DNA from 2 places in the Peribacillus sp. B-H-3 genome. Region 1 is predicted to be linked to the other one. Evidence: predicted binding sites of a transcription regulator. Region 1 holds the regulator's gene; the other holds the start of a gene.

Evidence for each region. Region 1 encodes LexA, which represses DNA repair genes until DNA is damaged. Its sites were predicted from a motif close to CGAACATATGTTCG; they were not measured.
Region 2: a site for LexA is predicted at 1,985-1,998, ahead of ACN6MY_RS03900 (YolD-like family protein). Genes of this name have one in related genera too.

What each region holds. Positions count from the first base shown of each region.
Region 1 covers NZ_CP183879.1:2,197,841-2,201,265, forward strand. Annotated here, with positions in the region: gene ACN6MY_RS10835 (histidine kinase dimerization/phospho-acceptor domain-containing protein) at 26-277, shown strand; gene ACN6MY_RS10840 (FbpB family small basic protein) at 1,046-1,186, shown strand; gene ACN6MY_RS10845 (sporulation protein) at 1,223-1,612, shown strand; gene lexA (transcriptional repressor LexA) at 1,876-2,499, opposite strand; gene yneA (cell division suppressor protein YneA) at 2,656-2,967, shown strand; gene ACN6MY_RS10860 (YneB family resolvase-like protein) at 2,984-3,425, shown strand, end outside.
Region 2 covers NZ_CP183879.1:778,942-782,366, reverse strand. Annotated here, with positions in the region: gene ACN6MY_RS03910 (TrkH family potassium uptake protein) at 1-927, opposite strand, end outside; gene ACN6MY_RS03905 (glutathione peroxidase) at 1,116-1,670, shown strand; gene ACN6MY_RS03900 (YolD-like family protein) at 2,168-2,488, shown strand; gene ACN6MY_RS03895 (ECF transporter S component) at 2,807-3,286, shown strand.

The sequences.
Region 1 (3,425 bases):
ACTGCAAAAAGAGCAGGAAAGAAAGTTGGCCCAAGCGAATGCGCGATTCGACTTTCTATCAAAAATGAGCCATGAGCTCCGGACGCCGCTGAATGACATACTGGGATTTGCCCAGATTTTAGAATTGGAAGAGGACTTGACGGGTACCCAGTATGATTTTGTACAGGAAATACTAAATGGAGGAAGACACTTGCTGGAGTTGGTTAATGAAGTACTGGATCTATCACGCATCGAAACGGGCAACTTGAAGATAGCCATTATGAAATTGAGCTTCTAACGGTTCTCCAGGAATGCGTTAAGATTGTTAATCCGATGGCCAAGAAGAAGAATATTACGATCGATGACAGCGTGATCATTCCAATACGACGATGGCGCTTTCGGTGTCAAGGTTTTTTTTGCCAAAATGGCATGGCTGTTATAATGTTAATAATTCGTGGGTCATCAATGTCTTTTTCTTGTGATGTAAAATAATGAAAATGTGACTGATAAATTTGATTTCTAAGAAATATACATTGATACATCCTTGAGCGTGCACAACTTAAAAGCACATAAACAGTATTCACTTTGGCTGCTGCGGGTTCTTTTTACAGCGCTGAACGGCTGGGCATGCTCGATTAAATACTCTAGCAGTATCAAAAACCTGATTTCTTAGAGATGCTGATTTAATAAACGTTTAAATCAGTAGTCTTAACTAAACATCCTGCCTATTTGGCAGAAATCTGATTATGACTGATTGAAAGAGAACTGTTATTCATTGGGTATGACATTGACATTAACTATTAAATATAGTAAACTTAAGATAATTAAATGAATCGTTCTCCTGAAGGGGAGTAGCTTTTACAGCAAAGTCGTCATTACGGAATTCATTCCCGGCTTTGCTGGCAGCTTGATGCTGTTAGCGAGACCTTTGCCAATTTGGTAAAGGTCTTTATTTATGAGAAAAAGCCTTTACCATTATAATGGTAAAGGCTTTTTCTGTTGTTAATAACTAAAACAGATTAAATCCTAAGGGTGACATTCAGAGAAATAAAAGAGGGGTGTCCAAATGAAAAAAAAGAAAATTTCCATGAGGGAATTAGTGGAAAAAAACAAAAGAGAACTTATGAAAGATAAAGTGTTGAAAGAAAAAATAGAAAAAAGAGTAGAGGATAAATACTTAAAATTAAATATCAATAAAGCGACATAAGACTTGTTAAAAAAACAAACAAAGGAATGGGTGTTCATGATCTTAAGAAAATATATGTCTATGTTAGGTATTGGTGCAGCAAATATTGATCTGGTATTAGAAAAAAACACATATATGATGGAAGAGCTGGTATATGGAGAATTTGTAATCAAAGGAGGCACGATAGAGCAGCAGCTCAAACGTATTGAATGCAGCTTTATCCAGGTTAGTAAAAATGAAAAAAAACAGAAAATCATTGAATCTTCGACCATTTTAACATCAAGAATAATAGAACCGGAAAGTATTCATAACCTTCCATTCATGTTTAAGCTTCCGGTCTCTATAGAACCCTCGGATCAAACAACATCTCACTTTTTCAGGACGAGGCTGATATTTGATGAAGGAATAGAAAGCAAGGATCAAGACGGAATCAAGATAATCGGTTAATCAAAATTAAAAATAATTTAATAGATTATTAACACTTGAAGCCATTTTAACAATACAGTGCAGGCACCACACGTCTCTTAAAGGCTGTGGTTTTTTTTTTGCTAATATAAATGCCAGGTAAATAACCTGAAATCTTCCAATATGCCATCAGGAAAATGATGTGCAGAAAAACTGGGGCAGGAAGTAATTATTTTAATAAAAAGGAAATTCTATCTATGAATATATCAGCATATATTAAAAAAAAGCGCAATAACATGCGCTCTTTAATGGATATTTCTATAAAGGCCAATGACTTTCCCCAGTATAGCTACATTTCTCAAAATGATAGGGTCCATCGAAGAATTTTCAGGCTGAAGACGGACAAAATCCTTTTCCTTAAAAAATCGTTTAACAGTGGCTTCGTTTTCTTCAGTCATAGCAACAACGATATCCCCGTTGTTTGCAGTGCTTTGCTGTTTAACGATAACGTAGTCGCCATCTAGTATTCCTGCTTCGATCATGCTTTCACCCATAATTTCAAGCATAAATACCTGTTCATCATGTGAGGCCATGCTTTCAGGAAGCGGAAAATATTCTTCAATATTTTCAACAGCTGTAATCGGCAATCCTGCTGTTACTTTTCCCAAGAGAGGAACGTTCACAACCTTGCTGCTTGGAATGCTGCTGCTTTCTTCCATTTCCAATATTTCAATAGCTCTTGGCTTAGTTGGGTCTCTGCGGATTAATCCCTTGCTTTCCAGGCGTGATAAGTGCCCGTGGACAGTCGAGCTGGATGCCAAACCGACTGCTTCGCCAATTTCCCGTACGGAAGGCGGATATCCTTTCTTGCGGACCTCATCTTTAATGAATTCTAAAATATCCTGCTGTCGTTTAGAAAGTTTTGTCATACGCACACCTCTTCTCAAAATCCTTTGTCTCATTATAACATGCTGTTTTAAGAGATACAAACATAAGTTCGAATTTTTGTTGACTAAAAACACATGTTCGTATTATACTGTTGATATAACCAGCGAACAAATATTCGATTTGAAGGGAAGATTGTTATGAGAAGCCTAGTCAAAAAGCATTCTTATACTTTATTATTAGCAGGTTTAGTTTTTGTTCTTTCATTAATTTATTCTATGAATCTTACTAACGATGGCAACCAATCCTATCAATCAGTAACTGTGCAATCGGGTGACACGCTATGGAAGATAGCTGATCAATATAAAACAAAAGATTTGACAAAAATTGAATTCATTGATTGGATAGAAAAACATAATGATATATACTCCAGCAGCCTTAAACCGGGGGACAATCTCATTATTCCAGTAACTAAAGGAGAACTTGTCAGTAACCTGGCAAGTGAACAATAAAAAAGGTTGGGTAAAAATGAATGCAATGATCTATTGCCGAGTCAGCACTGAAAAATCCTCACAGGAATCATCTCTTGCCAGGCAGGAAGAAGAATTATTAAAGCTGGCGGACAAATTAAATTTCGAAGTCTGTGCCACTATCAAAGAGCAAGCGAGCGGATATGAGCTGAATAGAGACGGGATTTTTGAAATTCTCGATTTAATTAAAGATAAGAAAGCAAATGCCTTATTGATACAAGATGAAACACGGCTCGGTAGAGGAAATGCAAAGATAGCTCTTTTTCATGTGCTTATCAAAGAGGGGATTACTATTTACACGCTTTCACATGAAGGTGAAATAGAATTATCGGATTCTGATGCCATGGTTATAGAAATTGTCGGCATTGTTGAAGAGTATCAGAGAAAACTTCATAATCTAAAAATCAAAAGAGGCATGCTTCGGGCAGTAGAACAAGGGT
Region 2 (3,425 bases), 1.4 Mb from region 1:
TGCGCCAATGAACATAAGGATGCTCAGCAGAAAATGTGTAGGTGCAGAAAACTCCCGGATATCTATCGTATTAAGTCCGCCATTCCTGGAAGAAACCGAGTAGAAGAGAGAATACAGGAGCGATTCCCCCCACGGCATATTTTTATAAAAATGATGATTTTCCAATATAAAAATCATCATTGCCGCAATGATGATCAATCCAAAAAAAGTGATCGTCGTGATCTTTGTAAACAGGGAAAACCTGAAATTTTTACGATTTTTCACTTTAAAGAACTGAACCACCTCCATCAGCACGGGAAAACCAATGGCTCCGATTATTAACAGAAACATCGTGACGGTAAGAACAAACCCGTCCTTTGCAAAGGGTATTAAAGATTCTCCTGTTATATCGAATCCCGCATTTGTCAAAGCACTCACACTTGCAAAAAAGCCCTGCAGGAAAGATTCCTTCCAGGTAGGAAAGTATTTTAGATAATAAGTTCCAAGCACCGCTGCCCCTGCCAGCTCAATGAGCGTAAACAAAATCAGCAGCCTCTTCACCAGCTGGACAATCCCTGCCAGGGAAGAAATATTCTGGTCGGTCATAATGAGCATCCGCTCTCTTAAGCCGATCTTTTTCCCAAGCATCAGCCAAATAAACGTTCCAAACGCCATAATGCCGATTCCTCCAAACTGAAGAATCACAGCGAAGATGAAGGTTCCTGGCACACTGAGGATTTCACTCAAGTTAACCGTGGATAAACCTGTTACACTCACAGCACTAATTGCCGTAAAAAGCGCATCAATAAATGAAAGCTTAGCATGCGGCTTAAGTGTGATAGGCAGCAATAGCAGTACGGTAGACACCGCCACTGCCAAAATGTAATAAATGACTATAACCTGTGCCGGTGATATCTGTTTTGATCGATTTTCAATTGGACTTTTCATGTTTCTCCTGATTTCGTTTTTTTTACATATTATATCGAATCCTCTCAAACTTTAAAAGTTCGGGACAGCTGAAGGGCTTTTAGCACATTTAAAAAGGTTAATTAGTTTTATTGCGTGCGCGTAAGTAGTAGTATGGACTCAAGTCTTATGAACTATATGATATTACATACATTTTGGAGGAAAAACAATTGAGCATTTATAATTTTTCAGCAACAGCCATGAACGGGCAGGATATAAGTTTAGAAGAATTCAAAGGCAAGGTGGTTCTCATTGTCAATACAGCCGGACAATGCGGCTTCACCTTTCAATATGAAGATTTGCAGCGTCTTTATGACCGTTATAAAGAAAAGGACTTTGTGATCTTAGGTTTCCCTTGCAATCAATTTGCCGGCCAGGAACCGGATGATAATGAAAAGGTTCAATTCTTTTGCACCCTTCGATACGGCGTCAGTTTCCCGATGTTCCAAAAAATCGATGTGCGGGATGAAAACGCCCATCCGCTCTTTCACTACCTTGCATCTTCACAGCCATTTAAAGGCTTCGATGAATCACATCCAGTCGCAAAGGTACTGATTCCTTTACTGCATGAAAAACATCCAGAATACATATACGGCGACTCAATAAAATGGAATTTCACAAAGTTCCTTATTGATAAAAAAGGAAATGTCGTCAAAAGGTTTGAACCTACCACAGACCCTATGGATATGGAAAAAGACATTGAACTGCTTTTGAAGTATTCATAAGAATAGAGAGGTTCCCATTATTCAGGGAACCTCTCTATTTTTTTTTTGATTTCTATACTCCAAAAAAAACCCGCTCATCGAATCAAAAATTTGCTGCTATGGAACAAGTGGTTGATTTCCGCTTCAGGATGCTCGCTTTCCGCGGGGCAGGCGGTGAGCCTCCTCGGCTGCGCCTGCGGGGTCTCACCTGTTCTGCTAATCCCGCAGGAGTCTCGCACCTTACGCTCCAATCAACCAGATTTAACAATGTAATCACCTCACAGAACCCAAAAATCACAATTTCTGAGAAAAGTGACTTTTATTTTAATTGAAATAGAACAAATGTTCGTATATACTTTTAGAAAAGGTTATATGACCGGAGTGGATCCATTTCGCTCCGGTGTGATAGTGTTACGGCCAATTCCCATCATGAGCATTCTGTGAGAATGCTAGCCGGATGCACTGAAAGGAAATCAACAGGCAAGTTAACAGAGACAAAAGATAAGGAGCTGATGAAAATGATTAAAGACAATATAAAATGGACTTCTCTCATGCTTCCGGAGCATATTCGATTACTAAGACAGCTAATAGAAGAAAATAGATTAGGAAAGAAGCCCATTTTAGACGGACAGCAAATGCAGCAGCTTGGGCTAGCAGCATTTGATTCCCTGAACCTTACCATCCCTGTCCGGACCATATACTGGAAGGATGGACTGTTTGATACCAAAATAGGAATCGTGGCAGATGTAGACATGCTAAATAGGGAGATAATTGTAGATTTATTAAGCGGCAGCATTTCCATCCCGATAGACCATTTAGTAGCTATTGAAAGAGTTTAAATACCAGGATGGCGTCTGGCTTAAAATCACCGGTCTGCTTGTAAGGACCGGCACAGAGCGGGTTCTTAAACATTTCGGGATTCCCCCGGTTACCTCATTCATCAACATTTCCACTTCACTTTTCCAATTGCCTTTCTTCTTATAGACACTTATCGCTATAGCGGTTGTAATCAACTTTGAACATGTTTCAAATAAATAGTTCTGACATATTTATTAACGGTCAGATTTGGAGTATGATAATATGTAAAAAAAGAAAGAGGTCATCCGGTGAATTCAACATTTCCACAAACACAAACAGCTAAAACAAGGGCCTTAGTCATGAACGCCCTTTTTATCGCATTAACCCTTGTAGCTACCATGTTCATCCACATAAAGCTTCCAACAATAGGCAACGGCGGCCTCATCCATCTGGGCAACGTGCCTCTATTCATAGCAGCCATGGTTTACGGCAAAAAAACGGGGGCCATAGCAGGCGCCTTCGGAATGGGTTTATCTGATCTTTTCTCCGGCTGGGCCGCTTGGGCGCCTTTCACCTTTATCATTGTAGGTGTCATGGGCTTTATAGCAGGCCTCATATCTGAGAAGGCACCCGGCAAAAGAGCATTGGTAAACACACTGGCAGTAGCCGCTGCCCTGATTATAAAAATCGTGGGCTACTATTTTGCCGAAGTTATCCTTTACGGCAACTGGATACAGCCATTCGGCTCCATCCCAGGAAACATTATTCAGGTCGTACTAGCCGGCATCATTGTAGTGCCGCTTGCAGGGCGATTCAAGAAGAGAACCGGACAGATTTGAACAGCTCCTTAAATTTCGGGCATTTAATGAGAATCTGTTGAATACATTTAGACTTGTAATAGGCACCCTATGGAGCAGGAAACTACTTTATGGGGTTTTTTTTTGTATAATGATTTAAAAATTAAATGTGAATTCTCTT